4 regions of the Streptococcus tangpeifui genome follow, and region 3 is predicted to be linked to each of the others. Evidence: predicted binding sites of a transcription regulator. Region 3 holds the regulator's gene; each other region holds the start of a gene.
What was found. Region 3 encodes CtsR, which represses protease genes until heat stress. Its sites were predicted from a motif close to TTGGTCAAAAAAGGTCAAANA; they were not measured.
Positions count from the first base shown of each region.

Region 1: ACFSN5_RS08590 (ATP-dependent Clp protease proteolytic subunit) is a predicted target of CtsR. The motif match lies at 4,127-4,147, and genes of this name have one in related genera.
Region 2: ACFSN5_RS02215 (ATP-dependent Clp protease ATP-binding subunit) is a predicted target of CtsR. The motif match lies at 3,246-3,266, and genes of this name have one in related genera.
Region 4: ACFSN5_RS07875 (ATP-dependent Clp protease ATP-binding subunit) is a predicted target of CtsR. The motif match lies at 1,861-1,881, and genes of this name have one in related genera.

Region 1 is NZ_CP172427.1:1,873,916-1,882,157, reverse strand. Features, by position in the region: gene ACFSN5_RS08610 (ATP-binding cassette domain-containing protein) at 1-671, shown strand, start outside; gene ACFSN5_RS08605 (cystathionine gamma-synthase) at 988-2,082, shown strand; gene ACFSN5_RS08600 (MalY/PatB family protein) at 2,155-3,309, shown strand; gene upp (uracil phosphoribosyltransferase) at 3,433-4,062, shown strand; gene ACFSN5_RS08590 (ATP-dependent Clp protease proteolytic subunit) at 4,245-4,835, shown strand; gene ACFSN5_RS08585 (YlbF family regulator) at 4,890-5,342, shown strand; gene ACFSN5_RS08580 (YlbG family protein) at 5,345-5,629, shown strand; gene ACFSN5_RS08575 (ABC transporter substrate-binding protein) at 6,026-7,213, shown strand; gene ACFSN5_RS08570 (branched-chain amino acid ABC transporter permease) at 7,265-8,149, shown strand; gene ACFSN5_RS08565 (branched-chain amino acid ABC transporter permease) at 8,153-8,242, shown strand, end outside.
Region 2 is NZ_CP172427.1:450,927-459,168, forward strand. Features, by position in the region: gene ACFSN5_RS02210 (KxYKxGKxW signal peptide domain-containing protein) at 1-2,846, opposite strand, end outside; gene ACFSN5_RS02215 (ATP-dependent Clp protease ATP-binding subunit) at 3,297-5,399, shown strand; gene ACFSN5_RS02220 (SDR family oxidoreductase) at 5,527-6,357, shown strand; gene ACFSN5_RS02225 (glycyl-radical enzyme activating protein) at 6,426-7,202, opposite strand; gene ACFSN5_RS02230 (DeoR/GlpR family DNA-binding transcription regulator) at 7,332-8,078, shown strand; partial or broken gene ACFSN5_RS02235 (helix-turn-helix domain-containing protein) at 8,105-8,242, shown strand, end outside.
Region 3 is NZ_CP172427.1:2,104,937-2,113,178, reverse strand. Features, by position in the region: rRNA gene ACFSN5_RS09745 (23S ribosomal RNA) at 1-1,344, shown strand, start outside; rRNA gene rrf (5S ribosomal RNA) at 1,535-1,650, shown strand; tRNA gene ACFSN5_RS09735 (tRNA-Asn) at 1,660-1,733, shown strand; gene ACFSN5_RS09730 (CtsR family transcriptional regulator) at 2,218-2,685, shown strand; gene ACFSN5_RS09725 (ATP-dependent Clp protease ATP-binding subunit) at 2,678-5,119, shown strand; gene ACFSN5_RS09720 (C4-dicarboxylate ABC transporter) at 5,542-6,441, opposite strand; gene dusB (tRNA dihydrouridine synthase DusB) at 6,479-7,459, opposite strand; gene hslO (Hsp33 family molecular chaperone HslO) at 7,446-8,242, opposite strand, start outside.
Region 4 is NZ_CP172427.1:1,717,428-1,725,669, forward strand. Features, by position in the region: gene ACFSN5_RS07865 (DUF1797 family protein) at 235-465, opposite strand; gene argF (ornithine carbamoyltransferase) at 719-1,684, opposite strand; gene ACFSN5_RS07875 (ATP-dependent Clp protease ATP-binding subunit) at 1,904-4,192, shown strand; gene ACFSN5_RS07880 (NUDIX hydrolase) at 4,674-5,126, shown strand; gene ACFSN5_RS07885 (DUF1827 family protein) at 5,193-5,495, shown strand; gene ileS (isoleucine--tRNA ligase) at 5,600-8,242, opposite strand, start outside.

The DNA of each region.
Region 1 (8,242 bases), 230 kb from region 3:
CTTTTTATAAAAAATGTTATGAAAAGAGAGACTTAGTTCTAAAAGATATTTCCTACCATTACCATAAGTCAGGCAGAGAGATTCAATTAATCAATGACTTTAGTTGCCGTTTTAAGAGTGGCGTGTTGAACCTTTTGGAAGGAAGCAATGGTTCTGGAAAAACAACCTTGCTAAAACTGATAGCTTGCTTATTAATTCCGACTGGCGGAGAGATCTTTCAGCCGAAAGGAAGCGCCATTTTATATATTAATCAGAATTCCATGCTATTTAACAGAAGTCTGCTCGATAATATTATATATCCAGAAACTGATATAGCCTCACAGCAGCTTGAAAAAATATTTGCCCTAGCTAAGATTTTAAACATTGACAATCTACTGTCATCTAGTGAGGCTCTCAACAATGAGGTCACGGGCGAAATGGTAAAATCCTTTTCAGGTGGTGAAAAACAAAAGATCCTAATCATAAGGGCCTTGCTATCCAAGTGTAATATCATATTATTTGATGAAATTACAAGTGGCTTGGATACAGCATCGGTACAGGAATTTTATCGTCTCATCCAAAATGAAGCAGCTAATAAAATGATGATTTGTGTCACCCACAGAGAAGAGGAAAAATCTTATTTTAAAAATATAGTATCGCTCAAGTCATCGTCAAACTGGAAGGTAAAATGAATACAAAACTATAAACAGAAGAGTATTAGAGTTAGTGGATATCGTTTCATGGATATGGCCTATTAAAGTTTGGATGACCTAGAAAAGAGACTCACAGAAGGATTTGATTTTAATAGTCAGGAAATGTTCTGCTAGAGAAAGGTTGATAAAATAAATAGAGAAGTAAAAAGAGATTTGACTGGCCAATGCGATATCTCTGTTTAAGGGCCTTATAATTTTTTCTTATACCTGTTTATCATTAATAAATATGGAATTGGCACCCACTACAGCCATAAATCATGTTACAATAAAAAGCAAATGTTTAGGAGGCGATTTGATGACACATGATTATAGATTGGCGACCCTTTTGGCCCATGCTGGTATCAATTCTGACAAGGAAACAGGAGCTTTGGCAGCTCCTCTGCATTTTTCAACCACTTACCAGCATCCAGAATTTGGTCAGTCAACAGGATTTGACTATACTAGGACTAAAAACCCAACGAGGGTGACGCTGGAAAAAACTCTAGCAGCCATTGAAAAGGCAGATTATGCTATCGCAACCAGCTCTGGGATGAGTGCCGTTGTTCTGGCATTAGAAATTTTTCCAGTCGGCTCTAAGGTAGTGGCAGCTCGAGATCTCTACGGAGGTTCATTTCGCTGGTTTAATGACCAAGAAAAGCAAGGACGGTTTTCTTTCACCTATACTAATTCTCAAGCAGAGATGCTGGCAGCTATCTCTGATGAGACAGATATTGTCTATATTGAAACGCCAACGAACCCGCTCATGATTGAGTTCGATATTAAAACAGTAGCTGAACTGGCCCACCAAAAGGGAGCGGCGGTCATCGTTGACAACACCTTCTACAGTCCGATTTACCAAAATCCCATTGAACTGGGAGCTGATATCGTGCTCCACTCAGCCACTAAATATCTGGCTGGGCACAATGATGTCCTCGCAGGAGTGGTCATCACCAGTAATCAAGACTATTACGACAAGCTCTTCTATAATCTCAATACAACTGGTCCCAACCTGTCGCCCTTTGATAGCTACATGCTCATGCGGGGGCTCAAAACACTCAAGCTCAGGATGGAAGCCTCGACCCAGAATGCCCAAGCTGTTGCTGAATATTTACAGCAGTCGCCAGCAGTTAAAGAAGTTCTTTATACTGGCAAGGGCGGCATGATTTCCTTTAAGGTTAAAGATCAAACTAAGATTCCAGAAATTATCAATAGTTTGCAAGTCTTTACTTTTGCAGAAAGCCTAGGAGGAGTGGAAAGTCTCATTACCTACCCAACAACCCAGACCCATGCTGACATTCCTGCCGATATTCGAGCTTCCTATGGCTTGACTGATGATCTTTTGCGTCTCTCTATAGGTATTGAGGACAGTCAGGATTTGATTGCAGATCTTAAACAAGCTCTGGGAGCTTGAAGGTTAATAGAATGATAGTTGGTAAACCAAACTAGCCACTATAATATACGATTAGCTCTTGAGGAGAAGACAATGACACAATATGATTTTACTACCTTACCCGATCGTCTCAACAACCATTCTATGAAGTGGAAAGAAGTAGAGAACAATCGCAACCTCCTACCGCTCTGGGTGGCTGATATGGATTTTCTGGCCTTCCCTGAAATGAAGGCGGCCGTTCAGGCCTATGCTGACCGTGGGGTTTACGGTTACCCTTATTTTTCAGACCAAGTTCTGGAGTCTATTCAGACTTGGGAAAGGGAGCAGCATGGCTATAGATTTGATAAAGAGGCCCTGATTCTGATTGAAGGAGTCGTTCCAGCTATTTCGGTAGCAATTCAGGCTTTCACGAAAGAAGAAGACGCGGTCTTGATTAACACCCCAGTCTATCCCCCTTTTGCCCGTTCGGTCAAGCTCAATAACCGACAGTTGGTTGAAAATTCCTTGGTCGAAAGGCATGGCCATTTTGAGATTGATTTCGATCAATTGGAAAAAGATTTGGTGGAAAATCAGGTGAAGCTCTATATTTTCTGCAGTCCCCACAATCCTGGCGGTAGGGTTTGGAGTCCGGAAGAGCTTATTAAAGTAGCCGAACTCTGTCGCAAACACGGTGTCATTCTGGTCTCTGATGAGATTCATCAAGACCTAGCTCTCTTTGGGCACAAGCATCATTCCATCAATACACTGGGCGACTTTAAAGATTTCGCCTTGGTCCTCTCTAGTGCTACCAAGACTTTCAATGTTGCAGGGACTAAAAATAGTTTTGCTATCATTGAAAGTCCTGCCTTGAGAGCGGCCTTCAAAAAGCGTCAGTTGGCTAATAATCAGCATGAGGTACCAACGATTGGTCTAATGACGACTGAAACAGCCTTTCGATATGGCAAACCTTGGCTGACTGAACTCAAAAAAGTTCTGGAAGACAACATCAATCTGGTCTTTGAGACCTTGACGCAAAAGACCCAAATTAAGGTCATGAAGCCAGAAGGAACTTATCTAGTCTGGTTAGACTTCTCAGACTATCACCTATCTGATGAAGAGCTTCATCAAAAGATCAAAGAAGAAGGCAAGCTGATTCTTAATGTTGGTTCCACCTTCGGCAGAGAAGGCATAGGCCATGCTAGATTAAATGTGGCCACTCCTAAAGCCACTCTGCAGGAAGCCTTAAATCGTTTAGTTCAAGTCTTCTAAAAAGGGAATCTTTGTCTTTCGCAGCGGCTGGAATTTCTGAATTTTCCTGCTAAATGCTAGATGTTTTGATATAATAAAGAAAACAACTAGAAAGGTGGAAAGCTTCTAGGAAGCTGACACATTATGGGAAAATTTCAAGTTATTTCACATCCACTGATTCAACACAAATTATCAATTTTACGTCGTGAGGATACCTCAACTAAGGTTTTCCGTGAATTGGTTAATGAAATTGCTATGTTGATGGGGTATGAAGTCTCTCGGGATCTGCCGTTGGAAGATATTGACATTCAAACGCCAATCACCAAGACGACTCAAAAGCAATTAGCTGGTAAGAAATTAGCTATTGTCCCCATCTTGCGGGCTGGAATTGGCATGGTTGATGGTTTAGTCAGCTTGGTTCCGGCAGCTAAAGTTGGTCATATCGGGATGTATCGCGATGAGGAAACGCTTCAACCAGTTGAATATCTCGTTAAATTGCCAGAAGATATTGATCAAAGACAAATCTTCTTAGTTGACCCAATGTTGGCAACCGGAGGTTCGGCAATTCTGGCGGTAGACTCCTTAAAAAAACGTGGTGCAGCCAATATCAAATTTGTCTGCTTGGTAGCTGCTCCCGAAGGGGTTAAGGCTCTCCAAGAAGCTCATCCAGATATTGATATCTATACCGCAGCATTGGACGAAAAACTTAATGACAACGGCTATATCATTCCGGGTCTTGGTGATGCGGGTGACCGTCTCTTTGGAACCAAGTAGAGGTAATAGTGAAAAAGAGAAACAGTCTTTCGGATTGTTTCTCTTTTGATGTCTGTAAGTTTTTTATTTGACCTATTTTGACCAAACAGCTATAATAGTGACACGATGATAAGACGGGGAAAAATTCGCTTGCATAGCTGACTTGTCTTATCAAAATTTAAGTTAAGAAACGGAGAACCTTTATGATTCCAGTAGTTATTGAACAAACCAGCCGTGGAGAACGTTCCTACGATATTTATTCCCGCCTTTTAAAAGACCGTATTGTCATGCTGACAGGACCTGTCGAAGATAATATGGCCAATTCTATTATTGCTCAGTTGCTTTTCTTGGATGCCCAAGATAGCACCAAGGACATCTACCTCTATGTTAATACACCAGGGGGCTCTGTCTCAGCTGGTCTGGCTATTGTTGATACAATGAACTTTATCAAGTCAGATGTTCAAACCATTGTCATGGGGATGGCTGCTTCTATGGGAACGATTATCGCCTCTAGCGGTGCCAAAGGCAAACGTTTCATGCTGCCAAATGCAGAATACCTCATTCACCAACCAATGGGCGGCACTGGCGCTGGTACGCAGCAAACAGATATGGCTATTGCGGCAGAGCAGTTGCTAAAAACACGGAATAATTTAGAGCAAATTCTAGCTAATAATTCTGGCAAAACGGTTAAGCAAATCCATAAAGATGCTGAACGTGACTACTGGATGTCGGCTAAGGAAACTCTTGATTACGGCTTCATTGATGAAATTATGGAAAATAATGAATTGAAATAAAATGAAAAACTGGCAGTTCATCTGACCAGTTTTTTAATGTGCTATAATAGAAACATGTTAGAAATCAATGAAGAGTTACTGGCGATCGATGATGCCGTTGACCGTCTCGCTAAGCTTATTTTAGCCAGTCCACAGGCTAAAAATTATCAAATTGCTAAAGCTAATGTCTTAGCTGATCAAGAACTGCAGAGTCTATTAGCTCGATTTCAAGACTTACAGGAGAGTTACGAAGAGCAAAAAGGATTTGTCAAGTATCGGTCGGAAGTGGTTGACCTTCGCCGACAGGTCTTACAGCTCAAACGCCAGATAGATTTGACCCAGACCATGCAGGAGTTTCGGGCAGCAGAAGTAGCTCTGCAAGAGGTCTTGGCTGGCATCACTGAGCAATTAGCCCAGACCGTTTCATCTGATATTTTTGTTGATACAGGCCTTCCCTTGGCCCCTCACCATCATCAGCACGGCCATGGGCGGGGTCAGAATATTCGTGAGAAAGGAAAAGTACAATAGCCATGTTTGAAAAACAAGAGCGATTAGGGATTATTGTTTATCTCTATTATAATCGAGATGCCCGCAAGTTAAACCGTTATGGGGATATGATTTATCATTCACGGCGTTTTCGCTACGTTCATCTCTATCTGGATGCTGATAAGCTGGAGGAAACCTTAGAAATCTTGAAAAAATTAAAGTTTGTCAAGCGCGTGAGGCAATCACATTTTGATGAGATTGATCGTGATTTTGTTGGCAGTCTTTACCGAGAAGACAATAAGTCAGAATTGGAGCCAGAGCAGTCTTGAATTGCTTTGTAGCTTTAAAGGGGCTCTCTAAGGCTAAAAACATCGTCAATTTTTATGTGAGGCAAGTGTTAAGCTTAGCCTCTTTTTGTTGAGATTTTCTAATTAAAAGATAGGCGTCACAAAAGGAACTAATTAAGCCCCGTCTAAATTGTCTTTATTAGCAGCTTTTGAATAGGGATAAGCAAATGCTCTTGACAATTATCAGATAATTCTGTATTCTATGAAGTAGATTTTTGAGACCAGCCTGAACTAATTTTCAGCGTTCTCTTGTATCTTATACTAATTGAGCATGACTTGAGTTACAGGAAAGCCCCTTGACTTCCAAAACGCAGTTTGGTCCATGGGGCTTGTCTTGTACTTTTAGTCTCTGCATCTTATTTTAAGGAGAATAATCTGATGTACAAAAAGATTATCGCAACTGGTATGCTTCTGCTGGCTGCTGTAACATTAGTAGCTTGTGGTAAGTCCCCTGATGTTACCAGCAACGCTGCTGGGACAAAAATTGGTGACACCATTAAAATTGGCGTAGATATGGAATTAACGGGACCTGTATCTGCCTATGGCTCAGCCGAAAATCAGGGGATTAAGCTGGCTGTCAAGGAAATTAACAAGGCGGGCGGTGTCAATGGTAAAAAGCTGGAATTGGTGACCAAGGACAATAAGTCCGATAATGCTGAAGCTTCTACATCAGCAACAAACTTAGCTGTTCAAAGCCAAGTTAATGCCATTGTCGGTCCAGCTACATCTGGAGCGGTTTCAGCAGCTTCGCTGAATGCTCAAAAAACAGGAGTTCCTCTCCTTTCCCCTAGCGGAACGCAGGATGATTTGACTATTGATAATCTCAATGGAAAAACACAAACCAAGCAGTTTGTTTTCCGTACGACTTTTAGAGATAGTTTTCAAGGGCAAGTACTAGCTCAGTATGCATCGGAAAACCTACAGGCGAAAAAGGTTGTGCTGTTTTATGATAACTCCAGTGACTACGCCAAAGGAATCGCTGATGAGTTCAAGAAAACTTACAAGGGGGAAATTGTTTCCACTAAGACTTTTGCGGCGAAAGATACAGACTTCCAGTCAGCTCTGACAAGTATCAGGGACCTCGATTATGATGCTATTGTTATGCCGGGTTACTATACTGAAACGGGACTGATTACCAAACAGGCGCGTGATATGGGCATCAGTGCACCAATCCTTGGTCCCGATGGTTTCAGCGATAAGACTTTTGTGAGTTTGGCAGGTAAGAAGAATACGACGAATGTTTACTACGTGTCGGGCTACTCTACCAAGATTGCCTTGTCCGGAAAAGCTAATGATTTTATTAGCAACTTTAAAGAAACCTACGGTTCAGAACCCAATATGTTCTCGGCCCTTGCCTACGACTCGGTCTATATGATTGCAGCAGCAGCAAAAGGGGCAGATAATTCCATCGAATTGGCTTCTAATCTGGCAGCTTTGAAGAATTTTGAAGGGGTCACTGGCAAGATGACTATTGATAAATACCATAATCCGATTAAATCAGCTGTTATGGTGAAATTGGACAATGGTACAGAAAGCTCTGCCGAAGCTGTAACGGTTAAAAAATAGTCATACTTGTACAACTGCATTAATGGATAAAACTAGAAAGTTTGGTATTTTATGTTACTTGAACAACTCCCACAACAACTAGTTAATGGTATTATTCTGGGAAGTATCTATGCCCTGCTGGCCCTAGGTTATACCATGGTTTACGGGATTATTAAATTGATTAACTTTGCTCATGGAGATATCTTCATGATGGGGGCTTTTATCGGCTACTATGCCATCAATGGACTCCACATGAACTTCTGGCTGGCCCTTATCTTTACTATGGTATTGACGGCTTTGCTGGGGATGTTGATTGAATTCTTAGCCTACCGCCCTCTGCGCAATTCCACGCGAATTTCAGCCTTGATTACAGCCATCGGGGTATCTTTCCTATTGGAATATACGATGGTTTACTTTGTTGGTTCTAATCCTCGTTCATTTCCTGAATCTATTCAACAGCACAATTACGATTTAGGACCAGTGACAGTCACCAATATTCAGCTCCTAATCTTGGTTGTGGCCATTGTGTTGATGGTAGCTCTCCAAGTCATTGTTAAAAAAACCAAGATGGGGAAGGCCATGCGGGCTGTGTCGGTGGACAGTGATGCTGCTCAGCTGATGGGAATTAATGTAAATTCAACTATCAGCTTTACCTTTGCACTGGGGTCAGCTCTAGCTGGTGCAGCAGGTGTTCTGATTGGTTTGTACTATAATTCTATTGATCCTTTGATGGGGATGATTCCTGGGATCAAAGCCTTCGTCGCTGCTGTTTTGGGTGGTATCGGTATCATTCCGGGTGCTGCCTTGGGTGGTTTTGTTATCGGGATTTTGGAAACTTTGGCAAATACGGTCAACCTATCAACCTACCGCGATGCGATTGTCTATATTGTACTGATCATTATCCTTTTGGTTCGTCCAGCTGGAATCCTCGGTAAAAATGTGAAAGAGAAGGTGTAAGACATGAAACAGAATTTAAAATTAAATCTTATCTGGCTTGCGCTGATTGCTCTCATCTATGCTGTTCTGCAAATTTTAGCCAGCAGTGGTATT
Region 2 (8,242 bases), 610 kb from region 3:
TAGTACTGATTGCCATCAATGTCGACCAATTCTCCCTTGACTTGGATACCAGTGCTTTCTGTAAATTGCAGGCGCTTATATTCGTCACCGACACCCTTATCAATATGACCAAGACTGAAGTAGTAGGTTTTGCCATCAATTACCTGCCAGCCGGTCAGGACTTTTCCATTGGCATCTAGATAGCGCCACTCATTTCTATCTGGGTATGCTTGATACCAACCGCTTGGCTTGAGTTCTCCGCTGTCTTTATCAAAACCATAGACATCCTGATCAACGCCGTGAACTCCGTTTGCACGTGTGTATGACGGCTGATAGATATCTGCATTTTCGGGTTCTACGGTATAGTAGGTTTTGCCATCTTTTTCATACCAACCTTGTTGCAGTTTACCATCAGCACCAAAGTAGCCAACCTGATTATTATAAGATGGATTATAGCCAAATGATGCGAGGCCATACTGCACTAAGGTGTCTGTGACTACTTGGTCATTCTTGATATAGTAAAGATCATCTTCTACATAGATAGGGCGTGGATAATTGCTGGAAACAGATTGACCGCCATCTCCAAAGTAATAGCGTTTGCCATCGATAGTTTGGAAACCTTTAACCCCATAGCCATCTTTGCCAAAGTAATAGGTGCTGTAGTAGCGACTACCCTGGAAACCGTAGAGAGCGTGGTCTTCGTCCAAAATAATTTTATTTTTTACCATTTCCCCTGTTTCTTTATCGAAATAATAATTTTTATGATCGATAACGATTAAGCCCTTGGCATAGTTGCCATCTTCTAGTTGATAATAAGTTTTGCCATCTTCCTTGGTAATAAAACCGTAGTTTTCCTGGGCTTTGCCATCCTGTCCTAGGGTGTAATCTTTTCCATCAACAGTTACTGTTTCTATCTTCGGATATCCCAGAGGCTCTGAAGGATTATTGTTTTTATCAATAGTTACTGTTTTATTTTTTACCAGCTCACCAGTATTTGGGTCAAAGTAATATTTGGCACCATCGATGATCAGCATTTGCCCCTTAATCTGTCCAAATCTAGTCCGATGATCATAATAGTATGTTGTGTCTTCTGGTTTAGCGAAGTAGTAGGTTTTACCATCAATGGTTTTCCAGCCTTCAGCCAGTTGTCCATCTTCGTTAGCATAGTAATAGCCCTGATAGTCTTCGGTATTCACTTGAATAAAGGCATTTTTTACAGGACGGCCATTGCTGTCAAGATAGTAGTAGCCGGCAGCACTGCCGTCTAAGCCTTGTTCTTGCTGGTGATAGACGGTATTTTTATATTGTCCGCCGTACTTTTTGTCAAAGTGATAGAGCACTCCGTCGATAAGCTGATCGCCTTTAACGGCTTTGCCATCTTCTCCAATATAGAGCCAGCCTGTTTGATGGGCACTTCGCTTGATGTTAGTTGGATAGTCTTTATCATAGACAAAACGGTTGCTGACAGTATTGCCGTTTTCATCATAATAGATAATATCAGACTGGCCTTTGGTGAAGGTTCTGCTGACTTGGTCACGGTACTGAGCTGTTCTGGCTGCTTCTCCTTCTAGGATAATACCTGTATCTTTATCTGTGACGATAGCTTTTCCATACTTATCATAACCGATTCCTTTGAGCTGACGGCCGTCTTGTTTAAAGTAGTAATTCAGACCGTCAATCGTCTGATAACCATAAACTAATCGTCCGTTTTCGTCAGCATAGTAGTAAACGAGTTGTCCTGAGTCTTCATCAATGTGAGGGACAAATTGCTTCTTAAAGAGTGTACCGTCTTGGCTGTCGAAGTAGTAACGGGAACTCTGAATTTTTCTGAGTCCACCTGTGCGGTTTACATTACCGTTTTCATCAAAATAGTAAGTCTTCCCGTCAATGTCCGCAAAGCCATCTGTTACTTGGTAGCCCTTATTGAAATAAACTTGTTTGTTATCGATGGTCTGCCAGCCAGAGAAACCCTTGCTGTCGGCAATACTGAAATCATCGTTGAAATAATAGGTCTTCCCATTAACTTCGTGTAAACCAGTGACATCTAGTCGACTACCGTCTTCAGCAAAGTAATAGGCTTTAGAATCAGGGGTAATCCCAATTTTGTCAGTAATGACTTGTCCGTTGTCCTTATCAAGATAATAGATTTTGCCATTGTTCTCAGCAATATTTCCCCTAACTTGGCTGCCATCTTGATTGAAGTAAAACTTTTTGCCATCGATGGTCTGCCAGCCAGTCACCTTTTGTTTGTTGGCATCGAGGAAGTACCACTGACCGTTTTCTTCATTGAAGGAATTGGCAGCTCGGCTGTTGTGTGGCGCTTGGATAGCTAGATCAGCAGGCTGAGCCGGAGTTGCTGCTTGTTCTGCCTGATTGTTGCCTTGTGCTTCTGGCTTTTGGGCTGCTTGGTTATTTTTATCAGCCGCTTGATTGGCAGCTTGCCCCTCTTGTTTCTCAGCTGCTTGGCCATTTTGGGCATCGGCTTGTTTATTATTAGCTTGGATATCTTGATTATCAGTTGCCTTGTCGTTTTGTTCAGCGGCTTGCTTAACTTCTCCAGGCTGACCTTGGTCACCGCCCGTTTCGTCTTGGTTTGGAGCCACCTCAGGTGTGTCTTGAGCTTGTTTTTGTTCGGCTACTGGAGTTTCTTGCTGCACAACAGGTGCCTGTTCTGCTTTTTGATCACCAGCCTGATTGGCTGGTGTGTTTTGCTGAGCAGCTGCCTGTTCTTGAGGAGCTGGTGCCACTTGGTCAGCGCTGGCTTGACTGCCCACTGCAAAAAGTGCTGTAGCAGCTGTTGCAGTTACCGCGATAGTCACCCAGTGTTTTTTGACTTTATGCAGTTTGAAGCGTGTTTGTTTTTCCATAGAAAATACCCTCACTTTAAAATAATTTTTAGATTATTCTAGCATTTTTTGGAATCGATTTCCTGAAAAATTTTAAAATGATAAAGAATTGTAAATTGTAGATATTATTAAAATATAAAATGACATATTTATAAATAACTTTCTTGTGGCTATTTAAGGTATTAGTGCAATTATTCTTAATTTGATGGAATTGATAAAAAAGGTCAAAAAAAGTCAGAAAAACTATTGACCTTTACTGACCAAAGTGGTATATTAGTATCACAGGGTTAGGAGATGAGAGGAGAGCCCTGATGAAGAAGCTGGCAGCTAAAAAATTAGATTTGGCTTTTTATTTTTTATATAAAGGTCAGAACAGTGCTTTACTCGTAGAGCTAGCTGTTCTGAAAAATTTTTCAGCTAAAGGTCAGTAATGGTCAAAAATTTAAATAGAAAAGTAGAAGAGGTAAAGCTATGAACAACAATTTTGGATTTAATAATATGGATGATATTTTCAATCAACTGATGGGGAATATGGGTGGTTTCAATTCGGAAACTCGCCGATATCGTATCAATGGCCGGGAAGTCACTCCTGAAGAATTTAACTATTACCGTCAAACCGGTCACCTGCCTAATCAAGAAGCGGTGCAAGAAGAATCTGCTCAAGCTGGCAAAGGTCAGCTCAAACAGGATGGTATTTTGGCTAAATTGGGCCGTAACTTGACTGAGGAAGCTCGTCAGGGTAAGCTGGATCCTGTAATCGGGCGGAATCAAGAAATTCAGGATACGGCTGAAATCTTGGCTCGCCGGACTAAGAATAATCCCGTTTTGGTGGGGGATGCCGGTGTTGGTAAGACTGCGGTTGTCGAAGGCTTGGCTCAAGCCATTGTCGCTGGGGATGTTCCAGCGTCAATCAAGAATAAGGAAATCATCTCTATCGATATTTCTGGTTTGGAAGCTGGTACCCAATATCGGGGGGCCTTTGAAGAAAATATCCAAAAACTGATAGATGAGGTCAAGACTGCTGGAAATATTATTCTCTTCTTTGATGAAATTCATCAAATCCTCGGAGCTGGTAGTACTGGTGACGGTCAAGGTTCAAAGGGTTTGGCCGACATTATCAAACCCGCCCTCTCTCGTGGCGAGCTGACGGTTATTGGGGCAACAACCCAAGATGAATACCGCAACACCATTTTGAAGAATGCGGCTTTGGCTCGCCGTTTCAATGAGGTCAAGGTTAATGCTCCTTCGGCAGAAGACACTTTTGCTATTTTGAGAGGCATTAGACCTCTCTATGAACAACACCATAATGTGGAATTACCAGATAAGGTCTTGAAGGCTGCGGTAGATTACTCTATTCAATATATGCCACAAAGGGCCCTGCCTGATAAGGCTATTGATTTGATTGATGTCACTGCAGCTCACTTGGCAGCTCAACATCCAGCGACCGATGTTAAAACCCTAGAAGCTGATATAGCTAAGGCGCGTGATCGTCAGCAAGCCGCGGCTGATAAGGAAGATTATGAAGCAGCTTTGGCTGAAAAGGTTAAGATCGATGAGTTGCAAAAACAAATCGATAACCACACTGAAAATCAAAAGGTTGTGGCGACTATTAATGATGTTGCTCAAGCTGTTGAGCGTATGACCGGTATTCCTGTTTCGCAAATGGGTGCTTCTGATATTGAACGCCTGAAAGAAATGGGCAGCCGCCTTAAAGGTAAAGTCATCGGCCAAGATGAAGCTGTACAGGCTGTTAGTAAGGCCATTCGCCGAAACCGTGCGGGCTTTGACGAAGGAAATCGTCCAATCGGTAGCTTCCTTTTTGTCGGACCTACTGGTGTCGGTAAGACTGAGTTGGCTAAGCAATTGGCTTTGGATATGTTTGGCACCAAGGATGCGGTTATCCGTCTGGATATGTCAGAGTACAGCGATCGAACAGCCGTTTCTAAGCTGATTGGGACAACTGCCGGCTATGTAGGCTACGATGATAACGCCAATACCTTGACCGAACGGGTCCGCCGCAATCCTTACTCCATTATCCTCCTAGATGAAATCGAAAAGGCTGATCCACAAGTTATTACTCTGCTCTTGCAAGTATTGGATGATGGCCGTCTGACTGACGGTCAAGGTAACACCGTCAACTTCAAGAATACTGTGATTATCGCAACCTCTAATGCTGGTTATAGCTTTGGGGCTGCCTCAGAAGAGGATGGTAAAGAACTCAGTCTGCGCGATAAATTGGCCCCATTCTTCCGTCCAGAATTTCTCAACCGTTTCAACGGTGTCATTGAGTTCTCTCACCTCTCGAAAGAAGATTTGAAAGAAATCGTTGATCTTATGCTGGATGAAGTTAACCACACTCTGGCTAAAAAGAATATCACATTGGAAGTGAGCGAAGCAGCCAAGGCCTACCTGATTGAGGAAGGTTACGATGAAGCCATGGGGGCTCGGCCTCTGCGTCGGGTTATTGAAGGCCAAATTCGTGATAAGGTAACAGATTTCTACCTTGATCATCTTGATGTTAAAGCACTTAAGGCCGATATGGTAGACGGACAGTTGGTCATTTCTAAAGCCTAGGTTTTTGGAGCTGATAAATTCGTTTATGAAGACTCTCGCCTCCATGAGGTGGGGGTCTTTTAGCAACTTAAAAAACGGACAGACTATCTGAGGCGTGCTATAATGAAAAAAGAAAGTGAGGCAAACTATGACGGTTATTGCTTTAACAGGGGTGACAGGCCATCTAGGCGGTCTGGTTGCTCAAGCACTAGACAGAAAAAAGATGGATTTGCGTTATTTAGCCAGACGCCCAGAGCGGGCTCCCAAGGTTGCTGGTGTTCCTGTTTTTCAATCGGCCTACGATCGATCTCAAAAAACATTAGAAGCCCTGGCTGGTGTGGATGTTCTCCTCATGGTCTCGGCTAGTGAAAGTATGGATAGATTAGAGGAGCATAAGGCTTTTATTGATAGTGCCAAAAAGGCTGGAGTCAAGCAGATTGTCTATACCTCTTTTTATGGTGCTGAGCCTGATGCGACTTTTACGCTCAGCCGCACCCATGCAGGGACAGAAAATTATATCAAAGAGCAGGGCTTTACCTATACCTTTGTTCGTGATAATTTTTACTTGGATTTCTTTGTTGAATTGGGTCGAGCCTATGGTCAAATTAAGGGCCCTGCTGGAGATGGCAAAGTTTCAGCGGTGGCCCGTCAAGATGTTGCTCAGGTCTTGGCCAAGATTTTAGAAAATCCAAGTAAATGGGCCAACCAAACTTTGAATATGACAGGGCCTGAAGAGCTGACAATGGGCGAGATAGCTCGGATTCTCAGCCAAAGTCTGGGGAAAACGGTCACTTATGTCCCAGAGACGGTCGAAGAAGCCTACGAATCCCGCAAGGCTTGGTCAGCAGAGGATTGGGAGTATGACGCTTGGGTGTCCACTTATACGGCCATTGCCAAAGGAGAACAGGCTGGGCTTTCAAATGACATCGAGCGCGTCTTGGGACGCAACCCCATCGGTCTAGCAGAACTAACCAAGTGAGAGCACTGAGCCTTAGGCAAGATAAATGAAAAAACGTTGGAATATTCCAGCGTTTTTTGCTCTGCATTTTAAAAATAACAGTCAATGCCGTGTTTCAGAAAAACAGCTTGGTAATCATAAAGATCCTCTGGATGAAGAGCTGTATAGTCAGACATTTCGTATTTGCGGTTTAGAAGTTTATATTTATTTTCTCCAAATTGATGAAAAGGGAGCAGCTGAACTTTGTCCACTTGAATATCATTAAATAGTTTTGCAAAGTGTTTGGCATCCTCTAATGAGTTATTGAAATCAGGAATAACGGGAATTCTTAAAACAATTGTTTTATTGTGTGTAAAGGCATAATTGATATTTTGAATAATAAGATTGTTATTGACACCCGTCACCTTGCGATGACGAATCGTATTGTAGTGCTTTAAATCTGTGTAAATAAAATCAACATATTGGATTAAGTCAGTAAATTTTTCGTGTTCGGCAAAAGCTGTTGTTTCAATGGCTGTGTGAAGCCCTTCTTCTTTAGCACGTTTGAGAATGGCTTTAGCAAATTCAAACTGTGCAAAAATCTCACCGCCAGATAGAGTAAGACCGCCACCGGATTCTTCATAAAAATCGACATCTTTTTTTACTTCAAATATAATATCGTCCACTGTCTTTACTTCTCCCATAATCGTTGGAAGCTTTGTTTCAGCATCCAGCATTTGTTCGGGCTGACGTTTTTGAGATTCAGGATTGGAACACCAAGGGCATCGCAAGGGACAGCCCTTTAAAAAAACAGTTGTACGAATGCCTGGGCCATCATGGATAGAGAAATGCTGAATATTGAAAATGATTCCTTTTTCACTAGTCATGGTTTTACCTTTCTTTTTGTCTTAACATTAGTTTATCATAAAAACGAAACATAAACAATTACGAACGTAAAGCCTAACTTGTTTTCTTTTTTGTTGTTTATCTGATAAAATGAACTCAGAGGTGATTATATGAAACGTTTAGATGACATTATTAATTTAGTTTCTCAGGTTAAAAAAATAGATGTTAATACCTTGTCTGAAAAATTAGGTGTATCTAAAGTAACTATCCGTAAAGATTTGGACAAATTAGAAAGCAAAGGCTTGCTGCATCGTGAGCATGGTTATGCAGTATTGAATAGCGGTGATGATTTAAATGTCAGACTTTCTTATCATTATAAGATCAAAAAAGCCATTGCGGAAAAGGCAGTTGAAATGGTCAGTGATAATGAAACGATTATGATTGAATCAGGATCGACCTGTGCTTTATTAGCGGAAGCTATTTGTCAACACAGACGCAATGTTAAAATCATTACCAATTCTTGCTTTATTGCGACTTATATTCGAAAGTATGATTCTTGCCATGTGATTTTGCTTGGTGGCAATTATCAGCCTAATTCCGAAGTCACTGTCGGCCCCTTGTTAAAAGAGATGGTCAAGTCATTTCATGTTGAAAAATTATTTGTAGGCACTGATGGTTTTGATGAGCATTTAGGTTTTATGGGAAAAGACATGATGCGCTGTGAGGTTGTTCAATATATGGCTAAATCAGCTGATGAGTTAATTGTCTTAACAGATTCAAGTAAATTTGCTAAACGCAGTTTGGTCAATCAATTTGCTTTAAGCCAAGTCTCGCAAGTCATAACAGATTCTGATGTTTCGAAAACTTTACGTGAGCACTTAAAGGCGAATCATATTAATCTAAAGTTGGTGGACTAAAAATAAAATAATAATGAAAGGCTGCTATGAATAAAGAAAGAAGACGCTTGCTGGCCAAAACAGCATACCTTTATTATATTGAAGGCAAAAGTCAGGACAAGATTTCAAAAGAAATGGATATCTATCGAACAACAGTCAGCCGCATGTTGCATCGTGCTAGAGCT
Region 3 (8,242 bases):
GAAGTTTAGTAGCGAAGTGAGTGATGTCAGGCTGCCAAGAAAAGCTTCTAGCGTTAATGTATACTCTACCCGTACCGCAAACCGACACAGGTAGTCGAGGCGAGTAGCCTCAGGTGATCGAGCGAACTCTCGTTAAGGAACTCGGCAAAATGGCCCCGTAACTTCGGGAGAAGGGGCGCTCAGCTAGACTGAGCCGCAGTGAAAAGGCCCAAGCAACTGTTTATCAAAAACACAGCTCTCTGCGAAATCGAAAGATGAAGTATAGGGGGTGACGCCTGCCCGGTGCTGGAAGGTTAAGAGGAGGGTTTAGCGTTAAGCGAAGATCTGAATTGAAGCCCCAGTAAACGGCGGCCGTAACTATAACGGTCCTAAGGTAGCGAAATTCCTTGTCGGGTAAGTTCCGACCCGCACGAAAGGCGTAATGATTTGGGCACTGTCTCAACGAGAGACTCGGTGAAATTTTAGTACCTGTGAAGATGCAGGTTACCCGCGACAGGACGGAAAGACCCCATGGAGCTTTACTGCAGTTTGATATTGAGTATCTGTACCACATGTACAGGATAGGTAGGAGCCATAGAGATCGGGACGCTAGTTTCGAAGGAGGCGCTGTTGGGATACTACCCTTGTGTTATGGCTACTCTAACCCGCTAGGCTAAGCGTCTAGGGAGACAGTGTCTGACGGGCAGTTTGACTGGGGCGGTCGCCTCCTAAAAGGTAACGGAGGCGCCCAAAGGTTCCCTCAGATTGGTTGGAAATCAATCGCAGAGTGTAAAGGTATAAGGGAGCTTGACTGCGAGAGCGACAACTCGAGCAGGGACGAAAGTCGGGCTTAGTGATCCGGTGGTTCCGCATGGAAGGGCCATCGCTCAACGGATAAAAGCTACCCTGGGGATAACAGGCTTATCTCCCCCAAGAGTTCACATCGACGGGGAGGTTTGGCACCTCGATGTCGGCTCGTCGCATCCTGGGGCTGTAGTCGGTCCCAAGGGTTGGGCTGTTCGCCCATTAAAGCGGCACGCGAGCTGGGTTCAGAACGTCGTGAGACAGTTCGGTCCCTATCCGTCGCGGGCGAAGGAAATTTGAGAGGCTCTGCTCCTAGTACGAGAGGACCAGAGTGGACATACCGCTGGTGTACCAGTTGTTCTGCCAAGAGCATCGCTGGGTAGCTATGTATGGAAGGGATAAACGCTGAAAGCATCTAAGTGTGAAGCCTCCCTCAAGATGAGATTTCCCATGATTATATATCAGTAAGAGCCCTGAGAGAAGATCAGGTAGATAGGTTGGGAGTGGAAGTAGTGTAAGCTATGAAGCGGACCAATACTAATCGCTCGAGGACTTATCCTAAAGAAGGTATTGACAGCGCGAGGTAAGGCTTGATACAATAGATAGGTATTCAATTTTGAATTGGCAAAATAAGTAATGAGAACGTGAAGAAAAGCGTATGATTTTAGGAAATCACCGCAGAAGTCTAAGGACTTCAAGAGGATTTATCTAAATCACTAGCTTTTAAGTTCGAATACAATTCAATTCATAGTTAAGTGACGCTAGCCTAGGAGAGACACCTGTATCCATGCCGAACACAGCAGTTAAGCCCTAGCACGCCTGAAGTAATTGGGGGTTGCCCCCTGTGAGATAAGGGAGTCGCTTAGCGTATTATTATCCACCATAGCTCAGTTGGTAGTAGCGCATGACTGTTAATCATGATGTCGTAGGTTCGAGTCCTACTGGTGGAGTAGAGATGTGACTGGAGGGAGTTCTTAAGGGAACTCTTTTTTTATTTATTAGACTTGCTTGGACAGGTCTCGGCTCTTTGTCAACTGTAGTGGGTGACTTATAGTCTGGTATGGGAGGAAGACTAAGCTCACCTTCTTTTTGTCAAGTGAATGAGAAGAGAAGCTACCAATTTCGATGAAGATGAAAGGGATTTTAGAGTCTTTTTAAAAGCCGTATTTGATCCGTTTGTGGGGTGATTTGTATATTCTTGGAATGCTAAGGTATAACTATTCTTGTTCAAACTATAATCTTTATTTAGCCGTTATACATGTTAATGCTTGCTCTCAGAGAAGTGAAAAAGGAATGAGTCAATGGAGAGAGATAATAGGGGCATCTTTCTTTTGGGGTGGTTTTCCTCTTGTTGAGTTCTTGCTTTTAGCTTTTAAAATTTTCTCTTTTAAGGTATAATAGTCAAAGTTAGTCAAAGATAAGGAAGGGGAGTCTATGCCTGTAAAAAATACTTCGGATAGTATCGAAGAATATATTAAAAATATTTTGGCCCAGTCGGGGATTGTGGAGCTTAAACGTTCTCACTTAGCGGACTCTTTCGATGTTGTTCCTAGCCAGATTAACTATGTTATCAAGACTCGTTTTACTGAAAGTCGTGGCTATGTGGTTGAAAGTAAGCGGGGTGGAGGCGGTTATATCCGTATTGCTAAAGTTGCTTTTTCGGATAAACACCACCTACTTAATGCTCTGGCCAATTCTATTGGAGAAGCTATCAGCAGTCAAGTCTTTGATGATCTTATCCAACAGCTCTATGATCAAGGAATTATTAGCGAGCGAGAAGGAAATATTATCCTGGCTTCATCCTCTGATGATGTCCTAGGTGCTGATGCTCCACAAATTCGCGCCCGGATGCTTAAGAAAATTATTCAACGAGTAGATAGAAAAGGAAATCCAGATGACTGATTATTCTCTTAAAATGCAAGAAATCTTTAGCCGAGCTCAGTATCAAGCCACTCGTTTTCAAAGTCGATTTTTGGAAACTTGGCATGTTTTTTTGGCTATGGTCGATACTGATGAGACGGTGGCTCACCTGGCTTTGATGGATTTTGCTGATCAAATTGATTTAGACGAGTATGAGGATGCAGCTGTCTTGGTGATCCGCCGCAAGCCCCTTAAAACTGTCAAGGTCCAAGAGCTTTTACCAGCTTCAAGAGCCTTGGAGCGTGTTTTGGCTTATGCTGGTCGGATTGCTCGAGCGGTTAAGGCACCTGAAATTGGCAGTGAGCATGTTCTTTTATCTATGATGTTTGGCCGCGATAATCTAGCAGCGCGGATTTTAGAGCAGGTTGGCTTTCGTTTTCAAGACGAAGGTAAAGATACACTGCGTCTGATTGATCTGCGTAAGGTCTTAGAGCGTTATGCTGGTTTTTCTAAGGAAGATGTTAAAGCCATTTTTGACTTGGCTAAGCCTAAGAAATCTGGTAATAACAACTTTAGTAATATGATGGGTCCTCAACCCACTGCTGGTGATTTAGCTGATTTCACAAGAGATCTGACAGCTTTGGCCAGTCAAGGTCAATTGGATAGAGTTGTAGGCCGTGATGAAGAAATTACTCGTATCTTACAAATTCTCAGCCGTAAAACTAAAAATAATCCTGTTTTAGTCGGTGATGCTGGTGTTGGTAAAACAGCCTTGGCTTACGGTCTAGCGCAGAGAATTGTTGAGGGAGAGGTCCCTTATGAACTAGCTGAATTCCGAGTTTTAGAATTGGATATGATGTCAGTTGTAGCGGGCACCCGTTTCCGAGGCGATTTCGAAGAGCGGATGAATCAGATTATTGCTGATATCGAAGCAGATGGTCATATTATCCTCTTTGTTGATGAAGTCCATACTATCATGGGATCTGGAAGCGGAATTGATAGCACTTTAGATGCTGCCAATATTCTCAAACCAGCACTTTCAAGGGGAACCCTCCACATGATTGGAGCAACGACTCAGGAGGAATATTCTAAGCACATTGAAAAAGATGCCGCCCTTTCGCGTCGTTTTGCCAGAGTTTTAATTGAAGAACCTTCAGTTGATGAGGCCTATCAGATTCTTTTGGGACTTAAAGGAAGCTATGAGGTCTACCACAATGTTATCATCTCTGAACAAGCTATTTTGACGACTGTAAAATCGGCCCATCGCTATTTAATCAGCAAGAATCTTCCGGATTCAGCTATTGATTTACTGGATGAGACCAGTGCCATGGTGCAAAATACGGTTAAACGTTCTCTGCCAACATTCCTAAGTTCAGCCGACCAAGCCCTCTTATCGGGAGATCTAGGAGCAGTTGCAGATCTACTTCGTGCGGAGGATAAGCAAAAGATTCGTAAACCTGTTGTTGTCGGAGAAGAAGACATTCTGCGGACCCTTAGTAAGCTGTCTGGTATTCCGCTAGAGAAGATGACTCAGGCTGACAACCAGCGCTACCTCAATCTAGAAAGGGAACTCCACAAACGGGTTATTGGTCAAGAGGATGCCGTATCTGCTGTGTCTAGAGCGATCCGCCGGAACCAATCGGGCATTCGAACAGGTAAGCGTCCAATCGGCTCTTTTATGTTCTTAGGGCCAACTGGGGTTGGTAAGACTGAGTTGGCCAAGGCTCTAGCTGAGCTCCTCTTTGATGATGAGTCGGCTTTGATTCGCTTTGATATGTCTGAGTACATGGAAAAATTTGCTGCCAGTCGCCTCAACGGGGCTCCTCCGGGTTATGTTGGCTATGAAGAAGGTGGCGAGTTGACTGAAAAAGTTCGGCAGAAACCCTACTCTGTTCTCCTTTTTGATGAGGTAGAAAAGGCCCATCCAGATATTTTTAATGTTCTCTTGCAAGTTTTGGATGATGGGGTATTAACTGACAGCCGCGGCCGTAAGGTTGATTTTTCTAATACTATCATCATCATGACTAGCAATCTGGGAGCAACTGCCTTGCGTGATGATAAGACTGTTGGGTTTGGGGCCAAAGCCATTAGTCATGACTATGAAGCTATGCAGAGTCGGATTATGGAAGAACTCAAGAAAACCTACCGTCCGGAATTCATTAATCGAATTGATGAGAAGATTGTTTTCCATAGTTTGACACCAGATCACATGCGTCAAGTTGTTAAGTTGATGATTAAGCCGCTGGAAGTTACTTTGGCTGAAAAAAATATCGTTCTAAAGGTTCAGCCGTCTGCTCTCAAACTTTTGGCAGAGCATGGTTATGACCCTGAAATGGGAGCTCGTCCGCTACGTCGGACCATCCAAATAGAAATTGAAGATAAGTTATCTGAATTGCTCTTGTCTGGCCAATTAAAACCAGGTGCAAACCTGAAAATTGGCAGCCATAAAGGAGTCTTGAAATTTAATCTGGTATGAGATAAAAAAACCAACCTAGAAGTTTAATTCTAGGTTGGTTTTAGTCTATAGAGTTTAAATGACTAGTTTCACTCCTTTTAGTTATCGGCGAGTCGCTCTAGCCTATATATATAAAAGTACCGAGTCATGTAGGCGACTCATTTGTTTGTACTAGCTCCGGCATAATTAAGAAATAATCAGAGTGAAGGTGCTTGTGGTGAATTTTACTCTCCCTCTGAATGTGAGTAGTAAAAGGGGGCCTGTGTGTTCCCGTTGAACCTTTTTCCCAGACCACGACTCTTATATAAAGATTTAAAAAACTGGATATGAGATAAATGATGGTTAAAAGAAGATAAGGGTTACGATTACAGTCAAAGTCATACCATTAAGCCACGAACTATGCTATTCCTATAAATCGAGTAGAAATTGCTTTTGAGTCCAAGTTAGTTTCGAGATCTAAGGAGATAGAGGCAATAAGCAAGAGTAACATAGACAACAATAACTGTAGCTAAACTAATTTCAAAAGTACTCAAACCAATAAACCAGTTCTGAGATAAACGTAGTCTAGTCAAACTTAATTTTAAGGCCGTCGCTGTACTGACACTGGGGAAGGTGAAGGCTGAAAAACTGGGAGCAAACCAAGTTTTGATATGGCATACAAGATAGAGAAAGGTTCCCCAATAAAATCCTTGCGATAGTAAGAGTAGGAGAGTTAGAAAAACAGGTTGTCCAAAAGGGTGAAGCTGTAAGAAGGCTAAAAGTAGGAGAGAACTCGGAGCAGCCATGATGGCCATGTTGGGTAATTCCTGCTCACCCAAAGGCCACTGAGATAATCGATAGAGCAAGGCAATCATCAGTACCAAATAAGCTAGAAAGGTCAGATAAAAAATCATCTGCCCAAGAAGTAGCTGTCCAACAGCTCTAGCTGTTATAGAAGCAGCGGCTGGTCCAACATAGATAACAAACCAACCTGGATAGACTTGCTCCCAAGTTGCTTGTCTTTTAGCCCTTATACTAAAAATTGCCAGAAAGACCAAGTGTCCAAATAAACCGACAGCCCAAATGCTAAGTAGGTAAGGCTTTGCTAGAGGAAGAATCAAAGGAGCAAGCATCATAGCCATGAAATAGGTTGGAAAAGTTGAAGCTGCTAAGAGGCTGGTCAATTGTTTTTGACAGTCTTGCTTCTCCAGACAGAGATAAGCTGTTAAAAGAAGCCACAGCCCTAGACTTAGAAAGAGCAGTCCTTGAGCTGCGAGCTGATTGACAAATTTTAAAATTAAGTTAGCCAGAGCAGTCAGTCCCAGTAAGAGCCCTGTTAAGGCCAACGGTAGTCTATTTTTCATGAATCTTCCCATTCAAATGCTTCGGAACAGAAATCTCTTAGGTTGGAATACCATCAAAGATTTCCTTGACCTGAGCTAGGTTTTCAGCCCGAGCGACAGCTCCACGGATTTTAGCAGCACCAGAGGTTCCTCGCAGATAGTAAGGAGCTAAGCCGCGGAATTCTCGTACAGCAATCTTTTCACCCTTAAGAGCAACTAGACGGCTGAGGTGGTCATAGGCAATCTCTAACTTTTTAACGAAGGTAAGATTAGGTAGGATTTCCCCAGTCTCGAAGTAGTGGTTGATTTGGGTAAAGAGATAGGGATTGTTGAGGGCTCCACGACCAATCATAACAGCATCGGTGCCGATCTCTTCCAGCATGAACCTAGCGTCTTCAACGGTCTTAATATCTCCATTACCAATGAAAGGAATTGTTTTGAGGGTTTCGGCTACTCTAGCTAGGGTTTCATAGTCACAGTGACCAGTGTACATCTGCTCACGGGTCCGACCGTGCATGGCCAAAGCAGCCACCCCAGCTTCCTCTGCAGCCAGAGCATTTTCCACAGCTAAGGAGCTGTCAGCCCAACCTGTCCGCATTTTAACAGTCAGTGGGATATTGAGGACAGACTTAACAGTTTTTACCACCTGATAAATCTTTTCAGGATCCTTGAGCCACATGGCCCCAGCTTCATTTTTGACAATCTTATTGACAGGGCAGCCCATGTTGATATCAACCATATCAGTCTCAGTATTGGTTTGGATAAATTCAGCAGCTCGTGCTAAGCTATCGCCGTCGTTACCAAAGAGTTGGATGGAAACAGGGTGCTCACCTTTGTCAATGTGAAGCATGTGGAGGGTTTTTTCGTTATTGTAGAGGATTCCCTTATCAGAAACCATCTCCATAACAGCTAAACCAGCTCCAAATTCCTTAGCGATAGTTCGAAAGGCTGAATTAGTCACACCAGCCATGGGAGCTAGAACTGTACGGTGGGGAATTTCTACATTCCCAATCATAAAGGACGAGTTAAGCTTGGTCATCAATAATTTCCTCCAGATCTTTTTCATCAAAGTTGTAAGTTTTACCACAGAACTGGCAGGTGATTTCAGCACCATGGTCTTCATCCTTCATGGCCTGTAGTTCATCTTTACCCAGACTGGCCAGAGCAGCCCGAAAACGTCCCTTGCTACAATCGCAGGCAAAACTCAACTCTTCCTCAGCCAAAATCTTGTAAGAGTCGTCACCATAGAGGGCATCGATCAAAGCCTGAGTGTGGTTGTCGGACTCTAAAAGAGTGGAAATGGCAGGCATCTCTTGAATACGTTTCTCGAAACGAGCAATGTCTTCTTCTTTGGCATCTGGTAGGACCTGAAGCATAAATCCTCCAGCTACCTTGACTTGATCCTTGTCATCCAAGAGGACATTGAGGCCTACAGCAGACGGAGTCTGTTCACTTTCAGTCAAGTAGTAGGCAAAGTCCTCACCGATTTCTCCGGAAATCAATGGCGTTGCCGAAGTATAAGGACGACCTGTTCCATAGTCAATGATGGAGACAAATTGTCCCTGCCCCATGAAAGGTCCCACTAAGACCTCACCAGTCGCAGTTTTCTTAATATCAACACCGGGATTTTGGATGTAGCCTTTAACATGACCAGCCGTATCTGCGACGGAAATAATATGGCCAAAAGAACTGTTGCCGATAACCTTAACCGTTACTTTGGCTTCACCTTTTTGATTGGCAGCTAAAATTTGATTGGCAATTAAGGTTCGTCCCAAAGCGACCGTTGATGATGACAGGGTGTGGTGTTTGTCTTGGGCATCCC
Region 4 (8,242 bases), 390 kb from region 3:
AAACAAGAATGTGGCAGAGATCTGAGCCCTAAAATAGAGAACGGGGAAAATCAAAATCGCGATATTATCACAATTTACTGATTGAGCCCCACTCTCGGACTAAAAATAAATGGAAACTAAAAGCCTTATCTGCCACCAGCCTAGCTGGTGGTTTTCTTGTTTTTCTCTCTGAGAAAAACTGGCTGGAAGCCATAAAAAAATCGGACTAAAAAGCCCGATTTTTCTATGATTATCTTAATAAAGCAGGTCATAGATTTCCATAGCGATTAGGTCAATGCTATCGAAGGTGTAAGTCTCACGTGCCTTGACATCACGCAACGTGAAAACAGGACCATTTTCAGGATCGTTCGCAAAAGAAACTTCCGCAACAACAACACCGTCACGTTCAAAATTTCGTTTCAGATTACTCCCATCTGTCGTCATCAAATTGAGACGATCAATGATTCTCACCAAATGTGATTCCATGTAAATTCTCCTTAGCTAAGATACAAGGAGCTTGGAAATCTAAATATCTCCAGCTACTACTTTTGCTCCTTGCTCCATTAATCTTTTAATCAATTTCATTTTACCATAAACTAGGAGAATGGGATAGGTGGAAACCCTAAAATAGCCAAATTTGCCCTGTTTTGCCAGTATTATCCTTTATATTAAACTGAAATTCACTTATTCTCTGTAAAGCAGAACCATACACAAGGTTTTAAGGATCAATTCTTTCCTATTAATAAGATTGGTAGATAATGGCCTTGATGGCATGCAGGCGGTTCTCAGCCTCTTGGAAAATGATTGGGCTAAATTTTTGAAAAATCTGGTCGGTGATTTCTAACTCGCTGTAACCATATTTATCGTAGACTTCCTGACCAATGCTTGTATTGAGATCATGAAAGGCAGGTAGGCAGTGCATGACGATGGTTTCTGGATTTTGCGTCATATCTAGGAGTTTCTGATTAACTTGGTAGGGCAGAAGCAAATCGATTCTATCCTTAAAATCTATATCTTCTCCCATAGAAACCCAAACATCAGTGTAAATCATATCTACACCCTTAACAGCTGCTGGATCGTCAGTTATCAGCAGTTTGGCTCCAGTATTGTGCTGTTTGGCCAGATCGACAATCGCTTGATCCGGCTGCAGACTCTCAGGAGCAATAATGGTGCAGTTAACACCAAGGATGGCAGAGGTGACTAGGAGAGAATTAGCCATATTGTTGCGGCCATCTCCGATATAAGCGATACTCAGACCTTCCAAGCTTCCAAAATGCTCCTTAAGGGTTAGAAAGTCTGCAATCATCTGGGTTGGATGCCAGGTATCAGTCAAGCCATTCCAAACAGGTACGCCAGAATATTTAGCCAAGGTTTCGACATCATCCTGTTTAAAGCCCCGATATTCGATACCGTCAAACATGGAGCCCAAGACCTTGGCCGTATCAGTCACCGACTCTTTCTTGCCTAACTGGGTTTCACCTGCTCCTAAATAGGTTACATTCATTCCTAAATCTTGACCGGCTACTGTGAAGGCGGAACGTGTCCGGGTTGACGTTTTCTCAAAGATTAGGGCGATGTTGAGTCCTTCCAAGTATCTGTGAACCTGCTTTTGTTTCTTAAGCTTCTTAAATTTAGCAGCTGATTCAATCAGTTCCAGCAGCTCTTCTTTAGTAAAATCTATCTCTTTTAAAAATGATTTAGCCATATATTTTCTCTTTCTTGTATTTTTATACAATAATTTTACAATAATTCAGCTATTTGTCAAGGAATATCTGTATTTTATTCATTTAGCTTTTGTTTTTAGCACTCTTGAGATTTGTCTGCTAAAATTCAATCTTTTTGCTTGCTTTCTATAGTTTGAATGTTATAATAACAGCATAGACTTTGACCAATATTGACTATAGGTCAAGATCGGAGGTTTACTATGTTATGTCAAAATTGTAAGCTCAACGATGCGAGCATACATCTCTATGCAAACGTTAATGGTCAGCAAAAGCAGATTGATCTCTGTCAAAACTGCTACCGAATTATGAAAGCTGATCCAGAAAATATTCTCAACAGTAATTTAACTAGCCAAAATCCACAGAATCAATCCATGGATTCTTTCTTTGATGATTTCTTTGGCGATTTAAACAACTTCAGGGCTTTTAACCCAGACTTGCCTAATTCCCCACAAACACAGGCAGGACGCGATGGTGGTAACCGTGGAGGCAATAATGGTGGAGCTAATAGGGGACGTCGTTCTCAGGCTCAGCCTCAGCAACCCGAAGGTATCTTGGAGGAGTTTGGTATCAATATTACTGATATGGCCCGTCGTGGCGATATCGATCCTGTCATCGGCCGCGATCAGGAAATTGTCCGCGTCATTGAAATCCTCAACCGGCGGACCAAGAATAATCCTGTCCTAATTGGTGAACCTGGTGTTGGTAAAACCGCTGTTGTTGAAGGCCTAGCGCAAAAGATCGTTGATGGTAATGTGCCACAAAAATTGCAGAGCAAGCAGGTTATCCGCTTGGATGTGGTCAGCTTGGTTCAAGGAACTGGTATCCGAGGTCAATTTGAAGAGCGCATGCAAAAGCTAATGGAAGAAATTCGCCAGCGGCAAGATGTTATTCTTTTCATTGACGAAATCCATGAAATCGTAGGTGCTGGTGGTACAACAGATGGCAGCATGGATGCTGGTAATATCTTAAAGCCAGCCCTAGCTCGCGGTGATCTGCAACTGGTTGGAGCAACTACCCTCAATGAATATCGTATCATCGAAAAAGATGCCGCTCTGGAACGACGAATGCAGCCTGTCAAGGTAGATGAGCCTTCTGTGGAAGAAACTATCACTATTTTGCGTGGTATTCAGCCAAAATATCAAGACTATCACCATGTTAAATACACCGATGACGCTATTGAAGCTGCTGCCGTCCTCTCTAACCGTTATATCCAAGACCGTTTCTTGCCGGATAAAGCTATCGATCTTTTGGATGAAGCTGGCTCAAAGATGAACTTGACTCTTAATTTTGTTGATCCTAAAGAAATTGACAAAAGGTTGGTGGAAGCTGAGAATCTCAAGGCCCAAGCCACTCGTGAAGAAGATTTTGAAAAAGCAGCTTACTTCCGCGATCAAATCGCTAAATATAAGGAAATGCAGTCCCAACAGCTGGATGAGCAAGATATTCCTGTCATCACCGAAAAACATATTGAAGCCATTGTTGAAGAAAAAACCAATATTCCAGTAGGTAATCTCAAAGAAAAAGAGCAGTCTCAACTGGTTAATCTAGCTAGTGACCTCAAGGCTCACGTTATCGGTCAAGACGATGCTGTTGATAAGATTGCTAAGGCCATCCGTCGAAATCGTGTTGGTTTGGGTGCTCCCAATCGGCCAATCGGTAGCTTCCTCTTTGTCGGACCTACCGGTGTTGGTAAGACAGAACTGTCTAAACAATTGGCTATTGAGCTCTTCGGTTCAGCCGACAGCATGATTCGCTTTGATATGTCGGAATACATGGAAAAACACGCTGTGTCCAAATTGGTCGGTGCCCCTCCAGGATATGTTGGCTATGAAGAAGCTGGGCAATTAACCGAAAAGGTTCGTCGCAATCCTTACTCCCTCATCCTCCTAGATGAAGTTGAAAAGGCTCATCCTGATGTTATGCACATGTTCCTGCAAGTCTTGGATGATGGTCGTCTGACAGATGGTCAAGGCCGGACTGTTAGCTTCAAGGATACCATTATTATCATGACCTCTAATGCTGGTACTGGTAAAGCAGAAGCTTCTGTTGGTTTTGGAGCGGCCCGTGAAGGTCGGACCAACTCTGTCCTTGGCGAACTCAGTAACTTCTTCAGTCCAGAATTCATGAACCGTTTTGATGGTATTATTGAATTCAAGGCCTTGAGTAAGGAAAATCTGCTTCATATCGTTGACCTGATGCTAGACGATGTCAATCAGCGTCTGTCCAGCAATGATCTCCACCTTGATGTAACGGATAAAGTTAAAGAAAAATTAGTTGATCTGGGTTATGATCCTAAGATGGGAGCAAGGCCTTTGCGTCGAACGATTCAAGAGTATATTGAAGATGCGATCACTGACTTTTATTTGGAAAATCCAAGTGAAAAGAACTTTAAAGCTGTCATGGCCTCAAATGGTAAGATTAGCATTAAGGCTGCTAAAAAAGCTGAGGCAAACATCGCCAGTAAGGAAGAAAGTTCTTCTACAGACTAAGTAAAATACCTTAGAGGGCTGGGCAAAAAACAGCCAACTGTATAGGGTGAGGCTGAGACAAAAGTTCTCAGCCTTATTTTTATTGTCTAGGTGCAGTGGTGAGAGTAAGACTTGTTGGCCATGCCAACCTAGTCTTACCCAGTTTCTGAGGTACTTTAGCAGCAATGAACCACTGTAACTGATTTTTCCGTTTTGGCCTTGTGCCAAAACGGAAAACCTAGTCAACTTGCGGGGTGGGAATACAATCCAAAATTTTCAATTTTTGGATTGATCCCATTCCTTTTTATTTATTATTCATTCTATTTATGTAGTATTAAATGGTTGCCACAGCAGTTATTGAACATCCTTATCTTGAGAATAAGAGAGCAGTTCTGCATCTCTTATAAGGACTCCTTTTAACAAGTTTTTCGGCAAATATGAGCAAGCATCTGACTCTCTTATGTTATAATAAACTCAGAAAATCTAAAGATGAGGAATTCCCATGTCCACTCCTACTTTTGGCCAAAAAGAGGCTGGAAAAAACTATGTTGCCCGCTATGGGGTCTATGCTGTCATCCCCAATCAGAATCAGACAGAAATCATCCTGGTCCAAGCCCCCAATGGAGCCTGGTTCCTGCCGGGCGGTGAGATTGAGTCTGATGAAGACAAGCTAACTGCCTTGGGACGAGAATTGATTGAAGAGCTGGGCTTTACGGCACAGGTTGGGCAGTACTATGGCCAGGCTGATGAATATTTCTATTCCAGTCACCGCGATACCTACTTTTACAATCCTGCTTATATCTATGAAGTTACTGGCTATACAACTGTTGGCAAGCCCTTAGAAGACTTCAACCATCTGGCTTGGTTCCCAGTCGAAGAAGCTATTAGCAAGCTCAAACGAGGCAGTCATAAATGGGGCATTGAAGAGTGGAAAAAATCTCATAGAACCTTATAAGCGAGCCGCTATTTTCAAAAAATCGTGCTATAATGTTACTATGCAAAGTCGATAAGGAGGTCTTCGATGAGACTAATCAATACCACGAGCAGCCACCCGTCACTTGTTCGTAATCAGCTGCGTAATACTGATGCTGAATTAGTTGAAGTTTATTCTGCTGGCAACAGCGATGTTGTTTTTTCCAAAGCACCCGGTCACTATGAACTCCTGATTTCTAACCGCCATCGGGCTATCAAAGATGAAGAAATTGAGAAAATTCGTGAGTTTTTCTTCAAGCGCAAAATTAATCCGGATATCATTATTCCCGATCAAATCAAATCGAGTCATACAGAAAAGTTGATTGAAATTTCAATTCCAACCACAAACTAAAAGTCACTTAAATGAGTGGCTTTTTTACTCTAAATATTAGATATAAAAAGGCTTTACAACCTAGTAAGATTGTAAAACCTTTTTTAATAGTCTATAGTGGCCTTTTATTTTGCTTTCACTTCAAAACCTTGGGCGACAGCTTCTGGGAAATTGCTTTCGACAATTTCTGCACAGTGGTCACAGATGGTTACGCCATAAGAACGTTCCTTAGTGGTTTCATCTGTGCGGCGGCAACGATCACAAACTGCTCCAGCTGCATGTTCAACACTAAAGGCTATACCGTCAAAGCTGACAGCATCAGCTGGTGCTGCTTGGTCAGTCACTGTTAATTGTGAGACAATTAGAAGTTGAGCGATATCACTTTGAAGGCTATCCAAGAGCTCTCTGGTTTCTTGATCTGCATAAATTATGAGATGAGCTTCTAAGGACTTACCAATTAACTTGTCATTGCGCGCTTCTTCCAGAGCTTTTTGTGCTTGGGTACGAAGGGCCATAAAGGCTTCCCATCTTTCAAGAACTTGCTCTTGATCTACGAAGGTTTGAGCTTCTGGCATCTCAGCTAATTGAACAAAGTCCTCAGCTTCTTGATCAAGATAAGACCAAATTTCTTCAGATGTATGAGGAAGAATAGGAGTCAGAAGCTTAGTAATCTTAACGAGAATATCATAGAAGACAGTTTGCATCTGGTGGCGAACATGACTGTCCGCTGCCTCAATATAGACAACATCTTTAGCAAAATCTAAGTAGAAAGCTGATAAGTCAACTGTCAAGAAATTATTGACAGCCTTATAGACACTCATAAAGTCATAATTATTATAAGCTTCGAGGATAGTTGCTACCAATCGGTTGAACTTAATCATCATATATTGGTCAACCGGGCGAAGTTCCTCATAAGCGACTGCATCAGCTTTATTAAAGTCAGATGTGTTAGCTACCAAGAAGCGAAGCGTATTGCGGATCTTACGATAGCTTTCTGAGGTTTGTTTCAAGATATCCATTGAAATACGGACATCATTGCTTGTATCAACAGAGGCAACCCAAAGGCGCAGGATTTCAGCACCAAATTGCTTTTCAACATCACTTGGAAGGATAGTATTGCCAAGTGACTTAGACATTTTTTCACCTTTACCGTCAAGGACGAAACCTTGTGATAAGATAGCTTTGTATGGTGCGTGCCCGTTAACAGCAACAGAGGTAATCAAAGACGAGTTAAACCAACCACGATACTGGTCAGATCCTTCCAAATAAAGATCAGCTGGATAACCTAGACCTTCTCGTTGATTCATGACGCCATTCCATGATGAGCCTGAGTCGAACCAGACATCCATAATATCCGTTTCTTTGGTAAATTTACCATTTGGTGAACCTGGATGGGTGTAACCCTCTGGAAGAAGATCTTTAGTATCCCATTCCCACCAAATGACTGATCCATGTTCCGCAAAGAGGTCAGCTACGTGGTCTGTCACATCTTTGGTCATGATTGCTGTACCGTCTTCAGCATAGAAGATTGGAAGCGGCACACCCCAGGCCCGTTGACGTGAAATGACCCAATCACCGCGGTCACGAATCATATTATAGAGACGTGTCTTTCCCCATGATGGGTAGAATACTGTTTTATCAATTTCATCCAATATTTCTTGGCGGAAATTAGAAACAGAGGCAAACCATTGGGGAACAGCCCGCCAGATGATTGGCTTCTTAGTCCGCCAATCAAATGGGTAGGAGTGGGTGATTTCTTCTTGAGCAAGGAGTAAATCCCCTAATTTTTCAAGAACTGTTGGCAGGACCTTATCATAGAATTGACCTTGGAAATCTGGCCCAGCTTCTTGCGTCATGATACCGCGACTGTCAACTGTTACAGAGACTTCTAATCCATATTTGATACCAACATTATAGTCATCTTCACCAAAGCCCGGAGCGGTATGGACAATTCCTGTACCAGAATCAAGGGTAACATGGTCACCGACCATGACCAATTCTTCAACCTCACCGTCCCAAGGGTGTTCGGTGGTAATCATTTCCAACTCAGCACCAGTATGACGCTCCAAAACATGGAAATCGGACCAACCAAAACGCTCAGCCAAATCATCCAAAAGTTCCTCGGCTACGACATATTTACGGTCTTGACCAGACACTTGAACAGTCACATAGCTAAAGTCTGCCCCCACAGTCAGCCCACGTGAAGCCGTGATGGTGAATGGGGTGGTTGTCCAGACAACGATATAGGTATCATTGTCCAGAACTCCTTTACCATCCTTAACCTTATTAGCATAGTAAAGAGAAGTTGAAACCAGGTCATGGTATTCAATTTCAGCTTCAGCTAAAGCAGATTCTGACGACCAAGACCAATAGACTGGCTTGGCTCCACGATAAATATAACCCTTATCAGCCATGGCACCAAAGACACGAATCTGAGCAGCTTCATAGTCAGGCGTCAAGGTTACATAAGGATTGTCCCAATCGGCTGAAACACCCAGACGTTTAAAATCTTCACGCTGTTTATCTACTTGGGAAAGGGCATAATCACGACACAGTTTAAGATATTCTGCACGGTCTAACTCCTTGCGTTTTACGCCCTTCTTAGCTAAAACCTGCTCGATAGGAAGGCCATGCGTATCCCAACCTGGATTATAAGGAGCGCGATAGCCCATCATAGATTTAGAACGGATGATAATATCTTTAGAAATCTTGTTAAGAGCGTGCCCAACATGGATATTTCCATTGGCATAGGGAGGACCATCATGCAG